Regions from separate parts of the Microbacterium sp. JZ31 genome, predicted to be linked through region 2. Evidence: predicted binding sites of a transcription regulator. Region 2 holds the regulator's gene; the other holds the start of a gene.
The links. The regulator HrcA, encoded in region 2, represses chaperone genes, less so after heat shock. The targets are predictions, from matches to a motif close to TTNGCACTCGNNNNNNNCGAGTGCNAA.
Positions count from the first base shown of each region.

Region 1: a site for HrcA is predicted at 4,538-4,564, ahead of groES (co-chaperone GroES). Genes of this name have one in related genera too.

Region 1 covers NZ_CP017661.1:2,769,131-2,780,498, forward strand. The annotation lists gene BJP60_RS13155 (ABC transporter ATP-binding protein) at 1-562, shown strand, start outside; gene BJP60_RS13160 (ABC transporter ATP-binding protein) at 559-1,329, shown strand; gene BJP60_RS13165 (ABC transporter substrate-binding protein) at 1,511-2,836, opposite strand; gene rarD (EamA family transporter RarD) at 3,084-4,028, opposite strand; gene groES (co-chaperone GroES) at 4,155-4,451, opposite strand; gene BJP60_RS13180 (class I SAM-dependent methyltransferase) at 4,589-5,818, shown strand; gene BJP60_RS13185 (hypothetical protein) at 5,843-6,214, opposite strand; gene tsaD (tRNA (adenosine(37)-N6)-threonylcarbamoyltransferase complex transferase subunit TsaD) at 6,211-7,317, opposite strand; gene rimI (ribosomal protein S18-alanine N-acetyltransferase) at 7,314-7,808, opposite strand; gene tsaB (tRNA (adenosine(37)-N6)-threonylcarbamoyltransferase complex dimerization subunit type 1 TsaB) at 7,805-8,443, opposite strand; gene BJP60_RS13205 (GIY-YIG nuclease family protein) at 8,740-9,066, shown strand; gene tsaE (tRNA (adenosine(37)-N6)-threonylcarbamoyltransferase complex ATPase subunit type 1 TsaE) at 9,254-9,691, opposite strand; gene alr (alanine racemase) at 9,739-10,833, opposite strand; partial or broken gene BJP60_RS13220 (holo-ACP synthase) at 10,941-11,291, opposite strand; gene glmS (glutamine--fructose-6-phosphate transaminase (isomerizing)) at 11,301-11,368, opposite strand, start outside.
Region 2 covers NZ_CP017661.1:1,584,193-1,595,560, forward strand. The annotation lists gene ybeY (rRNA maturation RNase YbeY) at 1-255, opposite strand, end outside; gene BJP60_RS07575 (PhoH family protein) at 249-1,277, opposite strand; gene BJP60_RS07580 (HIT domain-containing protein) at 1,327-1,677, opposite strand; gene BJP60_RS07585 (16S rRNA (uracil(1498)-N(3))-methyltransferase) at 1,719-2,444, opposite strand; gene dnaJ (molecular chaperone DnaJ) at 2,451-3,566, opposite strand; gene hrcA (heat-inducible transcriptional repressor HrcA) at 3,650-4,690, opposite strand; gene hemW (radical SAM family heme chaperone HemW) at 4,937-6,154, opposite strand; gene BJP60_RS07605 (DUF1990 family protein) at 6,154-6,807, opposite strand; gene lepA (translation elongation factor 4) at 6,839-8,686, opposite strand; gene BJP60_RS07615 (ABC transporter permease) at 8,950-9,915, shown strand; gene BJP60_RS07620 (ABC transporter permease) at 9,922-10,866, shown strand; partial or broken gene BJP60_RS07625 (ABC transporter ATP-binding protein) at 10,863-11,368, shown strand, end outside.

The DNA.
Region 1 (11,368 bases), 1.2 Mb from region 2:
CAGCCTCATCCCCTCCCTGTGGCGTTCCCAGGACCGCGAGATCGAGGACCGCGCCGGCGAGCTGCTCGTGAAGTTCAAGCTCGACGCGAAGCGCGACGACCTCGCGGCCGGCCTCTCGGGCGGTCAGAAGAAGCTCCTCGAGATGGCACGCGCCCTCATGACGAGCCCGAACCTGGTGATGCTGGACGAGCCGATGGCCGGCGTGAACCCGGCCCTGACGCAGTCGCTGCTCGATCACATCCTGGATCTGAAGGACGAGGGCATGACCGTGCTGTTCGTCGAGCACGACATGCACATGGTGCGCCACATCGCCGACTGGGTCGTCGTGATGGCGGAGGGCAAGGTCGTCGCCGAGGGCGCACCCGACGAGGTCATGAAGAACCCCGCGGTGATCGACGCCTACCTCGGCGCGCACCAGGAGCTCGACCTCGGCGTCGTGACCGGCCGCATCCCGGTCATCGAGGCCGACCCCACGACGGACGCGGCGGCCTCGGCCGCCGTCGACGTCACCGCGCTCGAGTCGGAGGCCTCCGCCGAGCTCGACAAGGAGGACGACAAGTGAGCGAGCAGACCGCCGCCGCACCGCAGGGCACCGCGACCGCCGACACCCCCGTCGTGTTCGTCGACGACGTGCACGCGGGCTACCTGCCCGGCATCAACATCCTGAACGGCTGCTCGCTGACGGCCCACCAGGGCGAGCTGATCGGCATCATCGGCCCGAACGGCGCCGGCAAGTCGACGCTGCTGAAGGCGATCTTCGGGCAGGTGAAGGTCCGCGAGGGGAAGATCACCCTCGGCGGCGAGGACATCACGGGCCTCAAGGCCGACAAGCTCGTCGCCAAGGGCGTCGGCTTCATCCCGCAGACGAACAACGTGTTCCCCTCGCTCACGATCGAGGAGAACCTGCAGATGGGCACGTACCAGAAGCCGCGCCTGTTCGCCGAGCGGGTCGACTTCGTGATGGGCATCTTCCCCGACCTCGCCAAGGGCGGCGGCCTGAAGAAGCGCGCCGGCGGCCTGTCCGGCGGCGAGCGGCAGATGGTCGCGATGGGCCGCGCACTCATGATGGACCCGAAGGTGCTGCTGCTCGACGAGCCCTCCGCGGGCCTGTCGCCTGTGCGACAGGATGAGGCGTTCCTGCGCGTCTCGGAGATCAACAAGGCCGGCGTGACGTGCATCATGGTCGAGCAGAACGCCCGCCGATGCCTGCAGATCTGCGACCGCGGCTACGTGCTCGACCAGGGCCGCGACGCCTACACCGGCACGGGTCGCGAGCTGCTGAACGACCCGAAGGTCACCGAGCTCTACCTCGGCACCCTCGGCGCGTAACCCTTCTCAGTGCCCCGGCCCGCCTCGCGGGCCGGGGCTCTTGCGCGTCCGGAGGGCTCGGTTTGCCTCGGGCAGCCCGGCTCTCAGGAGACGCGGCGCGGCCCGTGGCAAGAACCACCCACGCACGCGGAAGCGCCCCGCCTCCCGAGGGAGACGGGGCGCTTCGTGGCACCGGGAGGGATCAGCCCTCGTACGGCGCGTAGGTGTTGTCGGGGCCGTACTCGTAGATGTTGATCATGCCCTCGGTCGGGTCACCGACCTCATCGAACGTGATCGGGCTCGAGACGCCGTCGTAGTCGGCCTGGCCGCCCTCGAGGATGATGTCGGCGCACTCCGCGAACGTCGTGCACTTCGTGCCGCCCTCGATGCCGCCGGAGACCTCCTGCAGCTTGCCCGAGATCGCCTCGGGGTCGGTCGAGCCGCTCGCCAGCGCGGCGAGCGCGAGCAGGTTCACGGCGTCGAACGACTCGGGCGCGTAGGTGTAGTCCTTCAGCGGCTCGACGCCGGCCTCGGCGACGTAGGCGTCCAGGCCGTCCACGAAGTCCTGCACGTCCTGCGGCGTCGGGCCGGGGTACGTGCCGCGGGCGCCCTCGAGCAGTCCCTCCGGGAAGTCCGTGTAGGCCGACATGTTGCCGTCCACCAGGAACAGGTCCTCGGCGTCGAAGCCCTGCTCGATCAGCGACGGCAGCAGCGTCTCGGCCTCGTCGAAGCTGATCACCGTGATGGCCTCGGGGTCCTGAGCCAGCACCTCGGAGATCTGCGCGTCGAACGACGTGTCACCGGTGTTGAACGTCGGGGCCGCGACGACCTCACCGCCGGCACCCTCGAACGCCTCCGTGATGTACTTCGCCAGACCCGTGCCGTAGGCGTCGTTCAGGACGATGAGGCCGAGGGACTGGTAGCCCTCCGAGGCGAGGAAGTTGCCGTGCACCGCGCCCTGCAGCACGTCCGACGGAGCCGTGCGGAAGTAAAGGCAGTTGTCGTCGTACGTGGTGAAGGCGTCGGAGGTGTTGGCGGGCGAGAACTGGATCACGCCGTCGCCGACGACCTGATCGATGAACTGCAGCGACGTGCCCGACGAGGCCGCGCCGATGATCGCCGACACGTCCTCGCTCAGCAGACGCGGAATCTCGGTCTCGTACGCCTTGTTGTCGGTGTCGCCCGAGTCGCCGTGCACGACCTCGACCGTGAGACCCGAGGTCTCGGTGTACTCGTTGATGAGCGACATGGCGTAGTTGACGCCCTGGATCTCGGGCGGGCCGAGGAAGGCGAGCGTGCCGGTCACCGGCAGCGCCGTGCCGATCTTGAGCGAGAGCTCGCCGCCGACCTCGCCGACGGGCTCCGTGGCGGGCTCGCAGGTCGGGCCCGCGGCCGCCTGCGACTCCTCGGGCTCCTCGCTCGGGGCGGCGGAGGTCGCGCCACCGCCGCCGGCCGCACAGCCGGCAAGGGTCAGAGCTGCGACGCCTGTGAGGGCCAGGGCGCCGATCAGCTTCCGGGATCGAACCATTGTGGTTCCGTCCTTTCATCAGGACCCGCGTGTAGGGGACTGGTTGCCGACGCCCCCAGGGAGAGCGCCGACGGCCGCGGGTAATGGACGGAAATCTACTCGGGATTTGTTTCCACCGTGTTTTCCTGTGCCCTTCTGAGCAGACTGCACAGCTATTCGCGATCAAATCGTTACCGGTGTGGGCATCCTGCGTCGCAACCTGCCTTTCCGTGGGTGATGCGAAGCCGTGCGATCCGGTCCTCGAGAGTCAGACCCCGACGTCGATCGGCACGGGCGCGTGGCGCGACCGGCGCGCGTGCTGCACCTGGTCGACGGTGAACAGGATGCAGGCGATCCACACGATGCCGAAGCCGATCCAGCGCGAGGCCGGCATCGGCTCGTGCAGGATCGTGACGCCCACGATGAACTGCAGGATGGGCCCGGCGAACTGCAGCATGCCCATCGTCGCGAGCGGCACGCGGCTCGATCCGGCGGCGAACAGCAGCAGCGGCACGGCGGTGACCGCGCCCGCCGAGAGCAGCAGGATCGTGTGCCAGACCCCGGCGGTGCCGAGCGTGAGGCCGGTCGTCGCGGCGACGATCACGAGCTGCACGATCGCGAGAGGCGTGAGCCACAGCGTCTCGAGCGCGAGGCCGCTCGTCGCGTCCACCGTGCCGCCGACCTGCTTCTTCACGAGGCCGTAGACGCCGAACGTCGCCGTGAGCATGAGCGCGTACCAGGGGACGTCTCCGTACGCGACGATGATCACGATGACGGCGACGGCGGCGACGCCGATCGCCACCCACTGCAGGATGCGCAGCCGCTCGTGCAGCACGAGCACCGCGAGCAGCACGGTCGTGATCGGGTTGATGAAGTAGCCGAGGCTCGCCTCCAGCACCTGGTCGCTCTGCGCCGCGATGACGAAGACCTGCCAGTTGCCGTAGATCAGGACGCCGGCCAGCCCCATCAGCAGCGCGAGGCGCGGGCGGCGCAGGACGGCGATCATCCGGCCCCATCCGCGCGTGACGGTCAGCAGGATGGCGCAGAACACGAGCGAGAGCACGACGCGCCAGGCGACGACCTCCCACGGCCCGGTCGGGGCGAGCGCGACGAAGTACAGCGGCAGGATGCCCCACAGCACGTATGCACCGAGCGCGTAGAGGGCTCCGGCGCCCTCTCCCTGAGTGGAGCGGATGGAGGGAGCCTGGGTCACCGAGTCAGCCTACGCCCGCACCGCGCCCGGGCGGCCCCGGTGCCCTGCCATCCATCGCGGGTTTCCTGCCATGCACGCAGAAAGGCCCGGATCCGAGGATCCGGGCCTTTCCGAAAGCGAAGCGCGTCAGCGCACCACGACGGCGAGGACGTCGCGCGCCGAGAGCACGAGGAACTCGTCGGCGCCGAACTTCACCTCGGTGCCGCCGTACTTGCTGTAGAGCACGCGGTCGCCGACGGCGACGTCGAGCGGAACGCGGTTGCCGTTGTCGTCGATGCGACCCGGGCCCACCGCGACGACCTCACCCTCCTGGGGCTTCTCCTTCGCGGTGTCGGGGATGACGAGACCACTCGCGGTGGTCTGCTCGGCCTCGACCTGCTTGATGACGATGCGGTCCTCGAGCGGCTTGATGGAAACCGACACGGTGTACCTCTTCTTTCGTGTGCTTCGTACGGGAAGACTCTTCGCACTCTCACCCGGAGAGTGCTAACAGCAGTGTAGGAGGCTCTCTGGCACTCATGCAACGCGAGTGCCAGGAGTTCGACACGTACGCTTGTCGGATGGATTCGGCCGAGCTCGACGCGCTGCTCACCCGCGAGGGACTCGAGCTTCTCGAGTCGCTCGGTGACATCGCATCGACGGCCGACGTGGCACGCGCCGTCTCGCGCCTGCGCGCGGCGGGTCACTCCCCCGAACTGGTGTCGGCCGCGGTCGGCCAGGCGAGCCTGCGCACCCGCGCGGCGGCGAAGTTCGGCGAGTTCGCCTCGCGCATGCTCTTCACGCGCGCGGGCCTGGAGCAGGCGACGCGCATGAGCGTCTCCGCCCATCACGCGCATCGGATGCGGGCGGCGCGGATCGGCCGGGTCGCGGATCTCGGGTGCGGCATCGGCGGCGACTCCCTCGCGTTCGCGGCCGTGGGCCTCGGTGTCCTCTCCGTCGACGCGGATCCCGTCACGGCAGCGCTCGCGGCCTACAATCTCGCGCCCTTCCGCTCGCCGGACGGCCCGCCCCTCGAGGTGCGCGCGGGACAGGCGCAGGACATCGACCTCGCCGGCGTCGACGCCGTGTGGCTCGACCCCGCGCGCCGCACCGCCGGGCACCGCGAGACCGCGCGCGTGTCGGCATCCGACTACTCGCCGCCGCTCGACTGGGTGTTCGACCTCGCCGCGCGCCTGCCCGCGGGCGTCAAGCTCGGCCCGGGGCACGACCGGGAGGCGCTGCCCGTGGGCGATGCCGAACGGGGCCGGCACGTCGAGACGCAGTGGATCAGCGTGGACGGGTCGACCGTCGAGCTCGTCGTCTGGACCGGATCGCTCGCCCGGCCGGGCGTCGGCCGATCCGCGCTCGTGCTGCGCGGCGACGCGGCGCACGAGCTGACCGCGCCCGCCGACACGGCGGACGAGCCGGTGCGCGCTCTGGGGGCGTTCGTGCACGAGCCGGAGGGCGCGATCATCCGGGCCCGGCTCATCGGCGACGTGGCCCGTGCGCTGGATGCGGGCCCGATCGCCCCCGGGATCGCGTACCTGACGGGCGATGCCGCGGCGACGAGCCCGTTCGTGTCGTCGTTCCGCGTGCGCGAGGTGCTCCCCGCCGATCCGAAGCCGCTCGCGAAGGCGCTGCGCGCGCGCGGCATCGGCACGCTCGAGATCAAGAAGCGCGGCGTGGACGTCGATCCGGCCGCGCTGCGCAAGCGGCTCGCGCTGAAGGGGCCCGAGTCGGCGACGCTGCTGCTCACCCGCGCGGGCGGCAAGCGGCTCGCGATCCTCGCCGACCGCGTCCCGCGGGGCTGAGCCGCGGGCGGCGGGTCCGGGACCTCAGCGCCCGACGACCTCCGCGGCCGCCCGCACGCCCATCGTGACCCAGAACATGCTGCACGCCACCGCTCCCACGCCGAGGCCGAGCGCCCACCACGCGAGATCGCGCCGCGCCCGTCGGGAGAGCAGCGCGACGAGCGCGAGCAGGATCGCCAGCACGGCGAACGGCAGCGCCCACGCACTGAACCAGGATGCGCTCAGCGCGATCATCGCGACCCCGAGCGCCGCGGCCGCGAGCCTGCCGTGCGAGCGGGGCTTCCGCCGCGTGGGCGTCGCAACCGCTCCCGTGTCGCCGGTGATCACCCGCGCCGGCCGCGCCGAGCCCGCCGCGGAGTGCGCACCGGCCGGCGGCAGCACCGCAGGATCGGTCATCTCGACCCGCTTCGCGCGCTCAGCGCATCCTCGGATGCGGCGGCGACCTGGATCTGCGTCACGGGAAGGGTCGAGTCGGCCCCGAACTCGAGCGTCGACGGGGTGCGGCCCTCGGCGATCAGCTCCGCGGCGAGCGCCGCGATCATCGCGCCGTTGTCGGTGCACAGGCTGAGCGGCGGGATCCGCACCGTCACGCCGGCCGCCTCCGCGCGGGCGAGCGTCACGTCGCGCAGGCGCCGGTTCGCGATCACGCCGCCGCCCAGCAGAAGGCGCGGCACGCCGTGCTGCGCGCAGGCGTCGAGCGCCTTGGTGACGAGCACGTCCACCACCGCCTCGCGGAACGACGCGGCGACATCCGCGACGGGCACCGGCTCGCCCGCCGCCTCGCGCTGCTCGATCCAGCGCGCCACGGCGGTCTTCAGCCCGGAGAACGAGAAGTCGTAGCGGTGCTTCGCCATGTCGCTCGCGCGCGACAGCCCGCGCGGGAAGCGGATCGCATCCGGATCGCCGTCGGCCGCCGCGCGGTCGATCTCGGGTCCGCCGGGGTACGGCAGGCCCAGGATGCGCGCGACCTTGTCGAAGGCCTCGCCCGCGGCATCGTCCATGGTCTCGCCGAGCAGCTCGACGTCGCCGGTCAGGTCGCGCACGAGCAGCAGCGACGTGTGCCCGCCCGACACGAGCAGCGCGACGGTCGGGTACTCCAGCGGCGGCGCGTCGGCGTCCAGGATGTCCGCCGCGATGTGGCCGACGAGGTGGTTGACCGCGTACAGCGGCTTGCCGAGCGACACCGCGAGCGCCTTGGCGGCGCCGATGCCGACCATCAGGGCGCCCGCGAGGCCCGGGCCGCTCGTCACCGCCACGGCGTCGACGTCCTGCAGCGTGATGCCCGCCTCGGCGACCGCGCGCTCGATCGCCGGCTGCAGCGCCTCCAGATGGGCGCGCGCGGCGACCTCCGGTACGACGCCGCCGTAGCGGGCGTGCTCATCCATGCTGCTGGCGATCGTGTTGCTGAGCAGCACGTTGCGCTCGCCGGCTGCCGTGCGGCCGCGGACGATCCCGATGCCGGTCTCGTCGCAGCTGGTCTCGATGCCGAGGACGATCATGTGCAGGCTCCTGCGTCAGCGGGGTCGGGCGTGCGGGCGGCGGCCCAAGCGTCGAGGTCGAGGCGCATCACGACGGCGTCGACGTCGTCGGGCTGGTAGTAGCGCGGGCGACGACCGAGCTCGGTGAAGCCCTCCGACGCGTACAGCGCCTGCGCGACGGGGTTGTCGGCGCGCACCTCGAGGAACACCTCGCGCACGCGGCGGGACGACGCCTCCTCGAGCAGCGTCTGCAGCAGCGTGCGGCCGCGGCCTCGGCCGCGCGACGACGCGGCGACTGCGATCGTCTGCACATCGGCATCGCGCGATCCGGGCAGCGCGCGCAGCCCCGCGTAGCCGGCGACGCGACCCGCGAGCTCGTCCACGATGTAGCTGCTGTGGGCGGCGGCGAGCTCCTCGCGCATCATCGCCTCCGACCAGGCGTCGGTCGGGAACGAGGCGCGCTCGAGCGCCATGATCTGGTCGAGGTCGTCGAGGGTCGCGGGGCGGATCATGCGCTCACCCGCTTCGGCGCGTGCCCGACGGTGACGTCGGGCGAGCGCAGGTACAGCGGCTCGGTCTCGGCGAGCTCACCTGTCGGCCGCCATCCGGACGCCAGCAGGAGCGCGGCGACCCGTCCGACGTCGCCCGCGCGGATCCGCTCGGCGCGCACGATCTCCGCGCCGGACGTCAGCGGGTCGGACGCCAGGTCGGCCGTCTGCGGGCGCAGCTCCGGGCCGGCGACGCGACGCGGCAGGCCGTTCTCGGCCGCGCCGTCGTACACCGTCACGGCGTTCTCGCGCCGGCGGGCGTCGGTGACGACGGCGAACGGTCCGGATGCGCCCGCGTCGAGGTGCGCGAGCGCGGCGGCATCGTGGCTGGGGACCGGGATGACCGCGAGTCCACGGCCGAGCGCGAACGCGCGCGCGGCGGCGATGCCGATGCGCAGGCCGGTGAATGCGCCGGGGCCCATGCCCGCGGCGACATGCGTGATCTCGCCGCCGGACTCCTCGAGCACGCGCTCCAGCAGCGTTCCGATGATCTCGGCGTGGCCGAGGGTGTGCTCGCTCTCCGCAACGGCGCGCACGGCGCCGTCCGGTGCGACGACGGCAACGGTCGAACCGATCGAGGTGTCGATGGCGAGGATCACCGATTCAGATTATCCGCGCCGCCTGAAGGACTGCCCGAGCCCGCCGGGAGCCCCCCGTTTCGACTCGCTCCGCTCGCTCGACCCCCTGCTGGTTGAGCGAGGAGCGCAGCGACGAGTCGAAACCGCCGCACCACCCCCAGTCCACAACCCGCCGGGGAAGTCACCCCGTTTCGACTCGCTCCGCTCCCTCGACCCCCTGCTGGTTGAGCGAGGAGCGCAGCGACGAGTCGAAACCGCCAAGCCGCGCCTGTGGAGAAGCTCGCCGTCGCGCCGGCCGACCCGCCTACGGTTCGAGCATGAGCGCGTACGTGTACCTACTTCGCTGCGCCGATGGATCCCTCTACTGCGGAAGTACGCGCGACCTGGACGGGCGCGTCTGGGAGCACCAGGAAGGCAAGGGCTCGGCGTACACCCGCCTGCTGGGACGGCGGCCCGTCGAGCTCGTCTGGTTCTGGGAGTGCGACCACGTCGGAGAGGCCTTCCACTGGGAGAAGCAAATACAGGGCTGGAGCCGCCGCAAGCGTGAGGCGCTCATCGAGCACGGCCTGGATGGCGTCATCGGATGGAGCCGCCGTGAGCGAGCCGCCAGGAAGGATGGAGGCGTCGCCCCGCCCGCGGGGTGAGAGGGCACAACCCGCCAGGGGTCACCCCGTTTCGACTCGCTCCGCTCGCTCAACGAACAAGCAGCACGCCCCCGCCGATTGACCGAGGAGCGCAGCGACGACTCGAAGCCCGCAGAACCGTCCCAGGCCACAACCCGCCAGGGGACCCCCCGTTTCGACTCGCTCCGCTCCCTGAGCGAACAAAAGGTCAGGCCGTGACCCTGGCGATGGTCACCACGCGAGGGGCGTCGAGGTCGAGGTCCTCCGGCGAGGCCGCGTCGCCGCTTTCGCTCATGCCGGAGGGGCGCTCGATCTCGATGTCCCACCACACGTCGCGCAGGCCGTCGACCTTGCCGCGGCCCCACTCCACGATCGTGGCGGAGCCGTCCACGTCCACGTCGAGATCGTCGAGCTCGAGCGCCGAGTCCAGCCGGTACGCGTCGGCGTGCACGAGCGGGGCCCCGCCGACGAGCGACGGGTGCGTGCGCGCGATCACGAACGTCGGGCTCTGCACGGGGCCGCGCACGCCGAGCCCCGCCGCGATGCCGCGCGTGAGCGTCGTCTTCCCGGCCCCGAGCGGCCCCGTCAGCACGATGAGATCCCCGGCGACGAGGCCCGATCCGATCCGCTCTCCCAGCGCCTCCATGTCGGCCGCGGTCGCGACCTCGAACCGCCCGAGCAGGTCGTCGGAAATCACTCGGCCACCCTGGGCACGCGCCTCCCGATGCCGGTCACGATCTGATAGTTGATCGTGCCGGCGGCGTCCGCCCACTCCTCGGCCGCGGGGGCGCCCGAGGCGGGATCGCCGAACAGGACGACCTCGTCGCCGACGGACACCGGATGGTCGCCCACGTCCACGACGAACTGGTCCATCGCGATCCGGCCCGCCACGTGGAAGCGCTGCCCGCCGATCACGACGGGCCCGACCCCCGATGCCTGCCGCGGCACGCCGTCGCCGTAGCCCAGGGGCACGAGCGCGAGGGTCGCCTCGCCGTGCGTGCGGTGGGCATAGCCGTACGACACCCCGTGCCCGGCGGGCACTCGGCGCACGGCGACGACCTGGGCGCGCAGCGTCATGGCCGGGCGCAGACCGAGGTCGGCCGATGTCCGCCCCTCGAACGGTGAGAGCCCGTAGAGGCCGATGCCGATGCGCACGGCGTCGAAGCGCGTCTGAGGCAGCGCGATCGCAGCGGCGGTCGCGGCGAGGTGGCGCACCGACGGGCGCAGGCCCGCGGCCTCCGCCGCGGCGACACCCACCTCGAAGCGGCGCAGCTGGACGAGGTCCTCCTCGTCGGAGGTGTTCGACAGGTGGCTGAAGACGCCGTCCACGCGCACGAGCCCGTCGCGCTCGAGCCGCGCGGCCTCGGCGAACACCGTCGACCAGTCCTGCGGCGACAGGCCGTTGCGGGCGAGGCCGGTCTCCAGCTTGAGGTGCACCACGGCACCGCCCGCCGTGGCGGCCGCGTTCAGCTGATCCAGGCTCGAGATGCCGAGCTGGATGTCGCGGGCGACGGCCTCGACGAAGGTCTCGTCCGGCGCGTGCAGCCAGGCGATCACGGGCGCATCGATGCCCGCGTCGCGCAGGGCGAGCGCCTCGCCGATGTCGGCGACGCCGAGGCGGGTCGCTCCCCCGGCGAGCGCCGCGCGCGCGACGTCGACGGCCCCGTGACCGTAGCCGTCGGCCTTGAGGACGGCGATGAACTCGGGCGTGCCCGTCAGCTCCCGCAGCGTGCGGACGTTGTGCTCGATCGCCGACAGGTCGATCCCGGCCTCGCGCATGCTCGTCATCGCGGCTCCTCCGGATCCTCGGGCTCCGGCACGTCGAGCTGCTCGATGTCGGGCACGTACCCGGCGACGACCGCGTCGAGGTCGTCGGCGACATCGGGGCCGCCGGCTGCCTCGGCCGTGACGTACGCGATGGCCAGGCCCGCATCGTGCGACAGCGACAGGTGCAGCGCCGTGATGCCGCGCGCGGCGACGACCTCGGCCGTCGATCCGGACAGTGTGAACTTCGGCGGCACGCTCTCACCCAGACGGGCGATCTCGATCTCGTCCCAGTGCACGCCGTCCGATCCGCCGAGCGCCTTGATGAGCGCCTCCTTCGCCGCATAGCGCGCGGCGAGCGAGCGCAGCGGGAGCTCGCGCTCATGCGGGGTGAAGAGGCGCTCGAGCAGCTTCGGGGTGCGCTCGATGCTGCGCTCGAAGCGCGGGATGTCGACCAGGTCCACCCCGATCCCCACGATCATCGGGCGGCCTTACTCGACCGTGACCGACTTGGCGAGGTTGCGCGGCTGGTCGACGTCGAGACCCTTGGCGTTGGCGA
Region 2 (11,368 bases):
CAGCAGGCCGGGCGGGGTCGGCTGGTCCTCGGTGCCCGGGCGCAGCTCGTCCATGGGGAAGCTCAGCACGTCGGTCGGGCCGGGCTCGTCCATCCACTGCAGGTGCAGCTGCTCCATGGCGCCCTCGTCGACGAGCACGATCGCCACGTCCGCGTCGGGCGAGACATGCAAGGCCGCCAGGTTGTCCTGCGTCAGCCGCAGCAGCACCGACTCGTCGATCTCGACGGCGGACTCGTTGTTGATGTCGATCACGATCGTCCTCGCTTGGGCATGCGGTCACGGGGGCCCGCGGGGCGCGTCGTCGCGCGGCGCTCGGCTCGGTTGGCGAACTCGGTGGCCTCGTCGCGCTCGTGGCGCGCCGCCATCCGGCGCTCGTCGTACTCGCTGTACGCGTCGACGATCCTGCCGACGAGCGAGTGCCGCACGACGTCGTCGCTCGACAGGCGCGAGAAGTGGATGTCGTCGATCCGGTCGAGCACGCGCGTCACGAGGCGCAGTCCCGACGCGCCCTGCGGCAGGTCGACCTGCGTGATGTCTCCCGTGACGACCATCTTGGTGCCGAACCCGAGGCGCGTCAGGAACATCTTCATCTGCTCGGGCGTGGTGTTCTGCGCCTCGTCGAGCACGACGAAGGAGTTGTTCAGCGTGCGGCCGCGCATATACGCCAGCGGGGCGACCTCGATCGTGCCGGTCGCCATGAGCTTGGGGACGAGCTCCGGATCCATCATCTCGTTGAGCGCGTCGTACAGCGGGCGAAGATACGGGTCGATCTTGTCCGTCAGCGTGCCGGGGAGGAATCCCAGCCGCTCCCCCGCCTCGACCGCCGGGCGCGTCAGGATGATGCGCTCCACCTCGCGGCGCTGCAGGGCCTGCACGGCCTTCGCCATCGCGAGATAGGTCTTGCCGGTACCGGCCGGGCCGATGCCGAACACGATCGTGTTCTCGTCGATCGCGTCGACGTACTCCTTCTGCCCGACCGTCTTGGGGCGGATGGACTTGCCGCGGCTGGACAGGATGGCCTCGCCCATGACCTCGCTCGGGCGCGGACCGCCCTCGTCGCGCAGCATGCGGGCCGAACTCTGCACGTCGGCCTCGCCCAGGGCGTGTCCGGCCTTCGTCATCTGCAGCAGCTCGTCGACCAGCGCACGCGCCGCGCGCACGGCGTCGGCGGACCCGCGCAGCGTGATCTCGTTGCCGCGCACGTGCACGTCGACGTCGGGGTGCGCGCCCTCGACCATGCGCAGCAGCCTGTCCTGCGGGCCGAGGAGCTGCACCATGGCGACTCCGTCTGCCGTGACGGTCTCGGTGATGTCTTCGGATCGCGGATCAGCCACCGACGAGGCTCTTCTCTCCCAGGCCGCCCGCGAGCACGTGCGCGTGGACGTGGAACACGGTCTGACCGGCACCGGCGCCGGTGTTGAACAGCACGCGGAAGTCACCGTCGGCGTGCTCGGCCGCGAGGTCGTTCGCGAGGGTGATCATCTCGGCCAGCAGCGACGGATCGCCCGCCGCGAGGGCCGCGACGTCGCGGTACTCCTGCGTCTTGGGGATCACCAGCAGATGCAGCGGCGCCTGCGGCGAGATGTCCTTGATGGCGAAGACGCGCTCGGTCTCCGCCACGATCTCGCCCGGGATGTCGCCCTGCAGAATGCGGGTGAAGATCGAGGGTTCAGCCATGTCGTCCAGTCTATGCGCGGGGTCCCGGCCGCGGTCGGGACTCACCAGCGCCCGAGGCGCGCGTTCAGCAGCGCAAGCGCCGCGGGGCCCGCGGTCGACGTGCGCAGCACGGTGTCGCCGAGGCGCACGAGCCGGGCGCCCGCGTCACGCAGGCGCTGCTGCTCGTCCGGCGCGATGCCGCCCTCGGGACCGACGATCAGCAGGATGGACTCCGCGTCCGCGACGTCGGTCACACTGAGCCGCTCGTCCGCCGTGGGCTCGAGCACGAGGATCCGGTCGGGCCGGGCCGCGAGCGCCGCGGTGGTCGCGATGGGGGTCACCTCGGGAAGCCACGCGCGGTGCGCCTGCTTGGCCGCCTCGCGCACGATCGTCGCCCAGCGCGCGCGGCCCTTCTCGGCCTTCGGACCCTCCCAGCGCGACACGCTGCGCGATGCCTGCCAGGGCACGATCTCATCGACGCCGAGCTCGGTGGCCGCCTGCACCGCCATCTCGTCGCGGTCGCCCTTCGCGAGCGCCTGCGCGAGCGCGATGCGCGGCAGCGGCGCCTCCTCGTCGCGGCGGGCGGTGATCCGGACCACGACCTCGCGCGGGGCCACGCTCTCGCACGCGCCCTCGAGCCACGCGCCGCGGCCATCGGTCACGGACACGGCCTCCCCCACGCGCACGCGCCGCACCGACGCGGCGTGGTGCGCCTCCGCTCCCGTGAGCGTGAGGGCGTCGCCGGGCTGCGCGGATCCGGCCGTCTCGTCGACGAAGTGCAGCGCCACGCCGGGTCAGCCGTTCCGGAAGCGGTCGCGCAGCTTGGAGAACAACCCCTGGTGGAACTCGGCGAGTCGCGGCCGGGGCGCCTTCGAGCGCTTGGCGAGCTCCTCCACGAGCGCGCGCTGCTTTGCGTCCAGGCGCGTCGGGGTCACGACGTGCACGCCCACGCGCAGGTCGCCGCGCTGCGAGGTGCGCAAGCCCGTGATGCCGCGGTCCTTGATGGTGAGGACATCGCCGCCCTGCACGCCCGGGCGGAGCTCGAGGTCGACGGGGCCGTCGAGGGCGTCGATCGTCGTGGTGGTGCCCAGGATGGCGTCGGTCATCGACACCTCGAGCGTGGCGAGCAGGTCGTCGCCGTCGCGGCTGAACACGGGGTGCGGCGTGACCTGCACCTCGATGTAGAGATCGCCGTGCGGTCCGCCCGCGGGACCCACCTCGCCCGACCCGGGAAGCTGCAGGCGCAGGCCCGACTCGACGCCGGCCGGGATGTCGACCGACACCGTTCGGCGCGAGCGGACGCGGCCCTGGCCGCCGCAGGTCGGGCACGGGTGCGGGATCGTCGTGCCGTAGCCCTGGCACGCGCCGCACGGCTGCGACGTGACGACGTTGCCGAGGAGGCTGCGGACCTGGCGCTGCACGTGGCCGGACCCGCCGCAGATCTCGCAGCGCTCCGGGCCCGTGCCGGGCTGGCAGCACGACCCCTGGCATGTGTCGCACAGCACGGCCGTGTCGACCTCGAGATCGCGGTGCGCGCCGAAGACGACGTCTCCGAGCTCGAGCGTGACGCGCACCAGCGCGTCCTGGCCGCGCTCACGGCGCGAGCGCGGTCGCCCGCCGCGGCCGCCGCCCCCGGCCCCGAAGAACGTCTCGAAGATGTCGCCGAAGCCGCCGAAGCCCGCGCCGGCACCGCCGAAGAGGCTGTCGTCGCCGCCCATGTCGTAGCGGCGACGCTTCTCGTCGTCGCTCAGCACCTCGTAGGCGTGCGTGACGAGCTTGAACTGCTCCGCCGCCTCCTCGCTCGGGTTCACGTCGGGGTGCAGCTGGCGCGCCAGCTTGCGATACGCCTTCTTGATCTCGTCGGAGCTCGCCTCGCGCGACACCCCGAGAACCTCGTAGTGGTCAGCCACACTTCGCCTTTCAGGACCGCGCTGCGCGCGATCCGGCCCTCTCGAGGATCGCGCGCAGCGCGCGATCCGGATCTCCGTCCGCCTCAGCGGCGGTGCTCGTCCTCGTCCAGCAGCCGGGTCAGGTACCGCGCGACCGCGCGGGCCGCGGCCAGATTGCTGGGGTAGTCCATGCGCGTCGGACCCATGAGCCCGACGCGCGCGCGGCCGATTGCCGCGTCGTAGTCGCTCGCGATGATGGACGCCTCCGCGAGCCCGAAAGCCTCGTTCTCGCGTCCGATGCTCGCCGACAGCCCCTTCTCATCCGCTGCCATCTCCGACATCAGCCGCAGCAGCGTCACCTGTTCCTCGATGGCCTCGAGGAGCGGATGGATGCTGCCGCGGAAGTCCTGCTCGCGCTTGGCGAGCGTCGCCGCTCCGGCCATCACGAGACGATCCTGACGGAACTCGTCGAGCTCCTCCGCCACGACCGCGGAGATCGTCAGGAGCGCTTCGTCGAGGCGCGACCGGTCGGTCGGGGCCGACGCGCGCAGCTGCTCGATCCGCTCGGAACCCGAGCGCACCGAGCGGCCCGTGATGAGCGCGGCGAGCTGCGCCCGCAGCACCGCCACGTCCTCCTCGTCCACACCCCGCGGCGTGGCCGTGAGGCGCTGCGAGACGCGACCCGTATCGGTCACGATGATCACGAGCATGCGGAACTCGTCGAGGCGCACGAGCTCGACGTGCGTCACGTTCGCGGACGCGAACGACGGGTACTGCACGAGCGCGACCTGACCCGTCAGCTGTGTCAGCAGCCGGACGGTGCGGGCGAGCAGGTCGTCGAGGTCGGCCGGATCCGCCAGGAACGTCGAGATCGCCGAGCGCTGCGCCGACGACAGCGGCCGCAGCTCGGCGAGATGATCGACGAAGACGCGGTAGCCCTTGTCGGTCGGGACACGCCCCGAGGACGTGTGCGGAGCGGTGATCAGCTCCTCGTCCTCCAGCAGCGCCATGTCGTTCCGGATCGTCGCCGCGGACACGCCGAAGGCATGGCGATCGACGATCGACTTGCTGCCGACCGGCTCGTGCGTGTCGACGTAGTCCTGCACGATCGCGCGGAGCACCTGCAGTCCGCGTTCCGTGACCATGGGCACCTCCCCCGTCGCGCTTGGCACTCGATCGTTCTGAGTGCCAATTCTAGCGAGGATCGCGGTGAACGCGCCGAACCCCGCCGGGCCGCAGACGCGGCAACCCGCTTGTTCGTTGAGCGAGCGAAGCGAGTCGAAACGACTCGAACCCCGCCAGGGCTGCAGCCGCGGGAAGTCCGAGCCGTTTCGACTCCTCGCTGCGCTCGTCGCTCAACGAGCGAGAGGGGGCTCCAACCCAGCTGTTCGTCACTCCGTGAGGGCGCGCACCACCGCGTCGGCGAGCAGGCGGCCCTTGAGCGTCAGCACCACGCGGCCGCGCACCGCAGCGGCGCCGTCGACCAGACCGTCGGCGACCAGTCCCGCGACCGCGCGCCGGGCGCCGGGTCCCAGCGCGTCGACCGCCAGTCCCTCGCGGATCCGGCTCTCCAGCAGCACCCGCTCCAGGGCGCGGGCGTCCGGATCGGGCGTCTCCCGCCCCGCGGCGGGCGACGATCCGGTCGCGAGACGCTGCGCGTACGCGGCGGGGTGCTTGACGTTCCACCAGCGCAGGCCGCCGACGTGGCTGTGGGCGCCCGGTCCGAAGCCCCACCAGTCGAGGCCGCGCCAGTACGCGAGGTTGTGCCGCGAGCGGTGGTGCTCGCCGCGCGACCAGTTGCTCACCTCATACCAGTCGAAGCCGGCCGCGGCGAGCTTGGCGTCGGCGAGCTCGTACATGTCGGCCTGCAGGTCGTCATCCGGGGCGGGGACCTCGCCGCGCTTGATCTGGCGGGCGAGCTTCGTGCCGTCCTCGATGATCAGCGCATAGGCGGAGATGTGGTCGGACTCGAGGGCCAGCGCCGCGTCGAGCGATGCCTCCCAGTCGGCGAGCGTCTCCCCCGGTGCGCCGTAGATGAGGTCGACGCTGACGTCGAGGCCCGCGTCGCGGGCGGCGTCGACGGCCGTCCGCACGTTGCCCGGCGTGTGGGTGCGGTCGAGGGCCGCGAGCACGTGCGGCACCGATGACTGCATGCCGATCGACATCCGCGTCACGCCGGATGCCGCGAGCTCGTGCGCGACGGCGGGTGTCACGGTGTCGGGATTCGCCTCGACCGTGACCTCCGCGCCGTCGGCGATCCCGAACGCCGTGCGCACGCCGTCGAGCATCCGACCCAGGTCGCCCGCCGGCAGCAGCGTGGGCGTGCCGCCGCCGAAGAACACCGTGGACGCCGGACGAATGGGGCCCGCCTCGGCCAGCACCTCGCGGCCGAGCGCGATCTCGTGCAGCAGCGTGTCGGCGTACTGGTCCTGGCGCGCCCCGCGCAGCTCGCCCGATGTGTAGGTGTTGAAGTCGCAGTAGCCGCAGCGCACGCGGCAGAACGGCACGTGCAGGTACACGCCGAAGTCGGCATCCGGATCGATCCGGATCTGCGCGGGCAGGCGGCCGTCCGCCGGAGCGGGATCGCCCAGCGGGAGGGGACCTGCCATCACGAGCCCGGCGTGGCGAACAGCGGCGAGATCGCGCGGAGGTAGCCGGCGAACAGCGCGCGGCGACGACGCCGCACGAAGCCGCGGAACATCCGGTAGAGCAGTCCGACGGGGCGGTCGAACGCCTTGACCGTGAACCACACCTCGTCGTTCTCGCGCCACTCGATGGTGAACGACTCCTCGCCGCTCACCATCGATCCGCCCACGGTGCCGAGCGCGAAGCCCACGCGCCGCGCCTCCTCGATCACGAAGATCACGCGGAGCTCTGCGTCGGCGCGCATCCCGTTCACGCGGCCGTGCACGCGCAGCGTGGTGCCGGGGCCGGCGTACGGCGTGCCCTCGGCGTCGTAGCGCTGATCGGTCTCGAGCTTCGACGGCGCGATCGCGTTGCCCTCGCCGTCGAAGCTGACGCCCGAGTACGCAGGCCCGGGAGCGGGGCGCACGTCGGTGACCCGCAGGCCCGCGCCCTTCAGGGCACCCCACGACAGCAGCGCGTCGCCGGCCGTGCGGAAGCGGTCCTCACCGCTGCCGATGCGCCACGAATCGGCCGCCGGGAGGCTGTGCTCCGGCGGGTACTGCAGCAGGTCGTGCGCCTGCGTGGCGCCGACCGCCGCATAGTCGACCGTCTCGTCCTGGAAGGTGCCGCGACGCATGTGATCCACCCTACGTGCCGAGCCTGAGCCTCTACTTGGCCTTGCTCTCGACGTCGCCCGAGAGCGCCGCGATGAACGCGTTCTGGGGCACCTCGACGCGACCGATGGTCTTCATGCGCTTCTTGCCCTCCTTCTGCTTCTCGAGCAGCTTGCGCTTGCGCGTGATGTCGCCGCCGTAGCACTTGGCGAGCACGTCCTTGCGGATCGCGCGGATGTTCTCGCGCGCGATGATCCGCGCGCCGATCGCGGCCTGGATCGGCACCTCGAACTGCTGGCGCGGGATGAGCTTGCGCAGGCGCTCGGTCATCGTCGTGCCGTACGCGTAGGCCTTGTCACGGTGGACGATCGCGCTGAACGCATCGACACGGTCGCCCTGCAGCAGGATGTCGACCTTGACCAGGTCGGCGTCCTGTCGCCCTGCCGGCTCGTAGTCGAGGCTCGCGTAACCCTGCGTGCGGCTCTTGAGCTGGTCGAAGAAGTCGAACACGATCTCACCCAGCGGCATCGTGTACTTCAGCTCGACGCGCTCCTCCGAGAGGTAGTCCATGCCGAGCAGCGTGCCGCGACGCGTCTGGCACAGGTCCATGACGGTGCCGACGTAGTCCTTGGGCGTCAGGATCGAGGCCTTCACGATCGGCTCCGACACGGATCCGATCTTCCCGTCCGGGTACTCGCTCGGGTTCGTGACGACGATGGTCTCGCCGGTCTCGGTGATGACCTCGTAGATCACGCTCGGGGCGGTGGTGATGAGGTCGAGGCCGAACTCCCGCTCGAGGCGCTCGGTGATGATCTCGAGGTGCAGCAGGCCCAGGAAGCCGCAGCGGAAGCCGAAGCCGAGCGCGACGGAGGTCTCGGGCTCGTACGCGAGCGAGGCGTCCGACAGCTTGAGCTTGTCGAGCGCGTCGCGCAGATCGGGGTAGTCGCTCGCGTCGATCGGATACAGGCCCGAGTACACCATGGGCTTCGGGTCGACGTAGCCCGCCAGCGGATCCGTCGCGGGCGTGCGCGCGTTCGTGACGGTGTCGCCGACCTTCGACTGGCGCACGTCCTTCACGCCCGTGATCAGGTAGCCCACCTCGCCGACGCCGAGCCCCTTGGACGGCGTGGGTTCGGGCGCCGACACGCCGATCTCGAGCAGCTCGTGCGTCGCCCTCGTCGACATCATCTGGATGCGCTCCCGCGGCGCCAGGCGGCCGTCGATCATGCGCACGTAGGTGACGACGCCGCGGTACGCGTCGTAGACCGAGTCGAAGATCATGGCGCGCGCCGGCGCGTCCGCGTCGCCCTGGGGCGCCGGGATCTCGCGCACGAGGCGGTCGAGCAGCTCCTCGACGCCCTGGCCCGTCTTGCCCGAGACGCGCAGCACATCGTCGGGGCTGCCGCCGATCAGGTCGGCGAGCTCCTTGGCGAACCGCTCGGGATCGGCGGCCGGCAGGTCGATCTTGTTCAGCACCGGGATGATCGTCAGATCGTTCTCGAGCGCGAGGTACAGGTTGGCGAGCGTCTGGGCCTCGATGCCCTGCGCCGCGTCCACGAGCAGGATCGCCCCCTCGCAGGCCGCGAGCGACCGCGACACCTCGTACGTGAAGTCGACGTGCCCCGGCGTGTCGATCATGTTCAGCGCGACGGTCTCGCCGTCGACGTCCCACGGCATCCGCACGGCCTGCGACTTGATCGTGATGCCGCGCTCGCGCTCGATGTCCATCCGGTCGAGGTACTGCGCGCGCATCTCCCGGTCCGAGACCACGCCGGTGATCTGCAGCATCCGATCGGCCAGCGTGGACTTGCCGTGGTCGATGTGGGCGATGATGCAGAAGTTGCGGATGCGCTCGGGGGGCGTCGCAGCAGGCTCGAGCGGAGTAGAGGCACGGGGTGACATGTCCCCTCGATTCTACGGTGCGGGCGCCGCCCGTCCTGCGTCGCGCATCTTCGCGCACTTCGCTCGTATACTCCTATCCCGAGATGCCTCACACCATGCAGGTTGCACGGCTGTGACCCGCATGTTGCATGTTTTTCACGGCGAGAGCACAGAAAGGTAACGCTTTTCGCACGTGCTGACTTCGTCGAAGGCGACGAAGAACCGCGGGGGTAGAGTCCCCGACAACGTCTGTCAGAAAGAAGCTCCTCGCCTTGATCCGTTTCATGCTGCGCCGCACTGCGGGCTGGCTGCTGATGATCCTGGCGGTGACCAATCTCACGTACTTCCTCGCATGGGGCTATCTCGACCCGCGCGCGAACTACGTCGGCCGCCGCCCGCCGCTCACCGAAGAGCAGATCGTCGGGCTGCTGCGTCCGCGCAACCTCGACGACAAGATCCCGCTCATCGAGCGCTGGTGGGGCTGGTTCAGCGGCATCCTGCTGCGATGGGACTGGGGCGTGAGCCCGGTCGGGCAGTCCGTCAACGAGCAGGTCGCCTACCGCATGTGGATCTCGGCCGAGCTGATGCTGGGTGCGACGATCCTGCTCACGCTGGTCGGCGTCGGCCTCGGCGTCTACACCGCCTCGCGGCAGTACAAGGCCGCGGACCGCGTCTGGCAGGGCATCTCGATCGTCACGATGAACATCCCGGTCGTGGTCGGCGCTCTCGCGATCGTCCTGCTCGCGATCGCCCTCAACAACGCGGTGGGCCAGCGCATCTTCTACGTCACGGGCGCGGCCTCGGTGGGAATCACCGGATTCTTCCCGGCCCTGCTCGACACGCTGCAGCATCTCGTGCTGCCCACGCTCGCGCTCGTGCTCACCGGGTACGCGCAGTACCACTTCCTGCAGCGCTCGCTGCTGCTCGACAACATCAAGACCGACTACGTGCGCATGGCCCGCGCCAAGGGCCTGACCAAGCCGCAGGCCGTGCGCCGCCACGCGCTGCGGACGTCGCTGATCCCGGTGGCGACGCAGGTCGCGTTCTCCATCCCCGCCATCTTCACCGGCGCGATCCTGACCGAGCGGATCTTCGCCTGGGAGGGGATGGGCAAGTACTTCCTCGACACGATCACGAACAACGACGTCCACGGCGTCGTCGCCATCGCGGCCTTCGGCGCCGTGCTGACGGCGATCGGCGCGGTGCTCTCCGACGTCGCCGTCGTGATCCTCGACCCCGAGTGCGGGTGAGCTGACATGAGCGTGACGAACAGCCTGATCGATCCCCTCGAGCACGGCGACAACCCGCCGCCGTCGGAGACGGAGCTGCGCTCCCCCGACCGCAAGCGGATGTCGAAGTGGGAGCTGTACGGGCGACGCTTCGCCCGCAACCGCGGCGCCCTCATCGGACTCGCCATCTTCGTGCTGCTCGTGCTCTTCGCCGTCATCGGGCCGCTGTTCCAGCAGTACGACCACATCGAGCTCGACTTCCTGGCGCTGAGCGACCCGCCGAGCGCCGAGCACTGGTTCGGCACGAACGGGTCAGGCAACGATCTCTACGCGATGGTCGTCGTCGGCCTGCAGCGCTCGCTCATGATCGCTCTCGTGGTGTCGGTGGGCACGACGGTCCTGTCCGCGATCATCGGCGCCGCCGCCGCGTACTTCCGCGGCTGGGTCGAGCGCATCACGCTGCTCGTCATCCACTTCCTGATGGTGACGCCGACGTTCCTCATCCTCGCGATGATCTCGAACGACGCGGGCGGTGACTGGCGCATCATCTCGCTCGTCATGATCCTGACCGGCTGGTTCTTCTCGGCGCGCGTCATCTGGACGCTGTCGCTGTCGATCCGCGAGCGCGAGTACGTGCAGGCCGCCCGCTACATGGGCGTGCGCGGCTTCACGATCGTGCTGCGCCACATGCTGCCGAACATCGGCTCGCTGCTCGTGATCAACTTCACGCTCGGCGTCGTCGCGGCCGTGCTGACGGAGACCGGACTGTCCTTCATCGGCTTCGGCGTGAAGCTGCCCGACGTCTCGCTGGGCTCCCTCATCGGCATCGGCGCGAACAGCGTCTCCAGCGCGCCGTGGCTGTTCTACTTCCCGGCCGGCGCCCTGACGCTGCTGACCGTCTCGATGGCGCTCGTCGCCGACGGCCTGCGCGACGCGCTCGACCCGACCTCGGCGGCGGGAGGCCGCGCATGACGATCTCCGACACCACCTCGGCCACCGTCCTCACCAAGCCGGTCCTCACAGTCCGCGACCTCACGGTCAGCTTCCCGTCCGAGGCGGGTCGCGTCGACGCGGTGCGCGGGGTCTCGTTCGATCTGCTCCCCGGGCGCACGCTCGGCATCGTGGGCGAATCCGGATCCGGCAAGTCCGTCACGTCGCTCGCGGTCATGGGGCTTCTCGACGACAACGCCCGCGTGGGCGGCTCGATCCTGTTCGACGGCGACGAGCTGCTCGGCAAGACCGACGCGCAGATGTCGAAGCTGCGCGGCAACGGCATCGCCATGATCTTCCAGGATCCGCTGACGTCGCTCACGCCCGTGTTCACGATCGGCGACCAGATCATCGAGGCGCTCACGGTGCACGACAGCCGCCTGTCCCGTCAGGCGGCGACCGAGCGCGCGGTCGAGCTGCTGCGTCTCGTCGGCATCCCGAACCCCGAGAGGCGGCTGAAGTCGTTCCCGCACGAGTTCTCGGG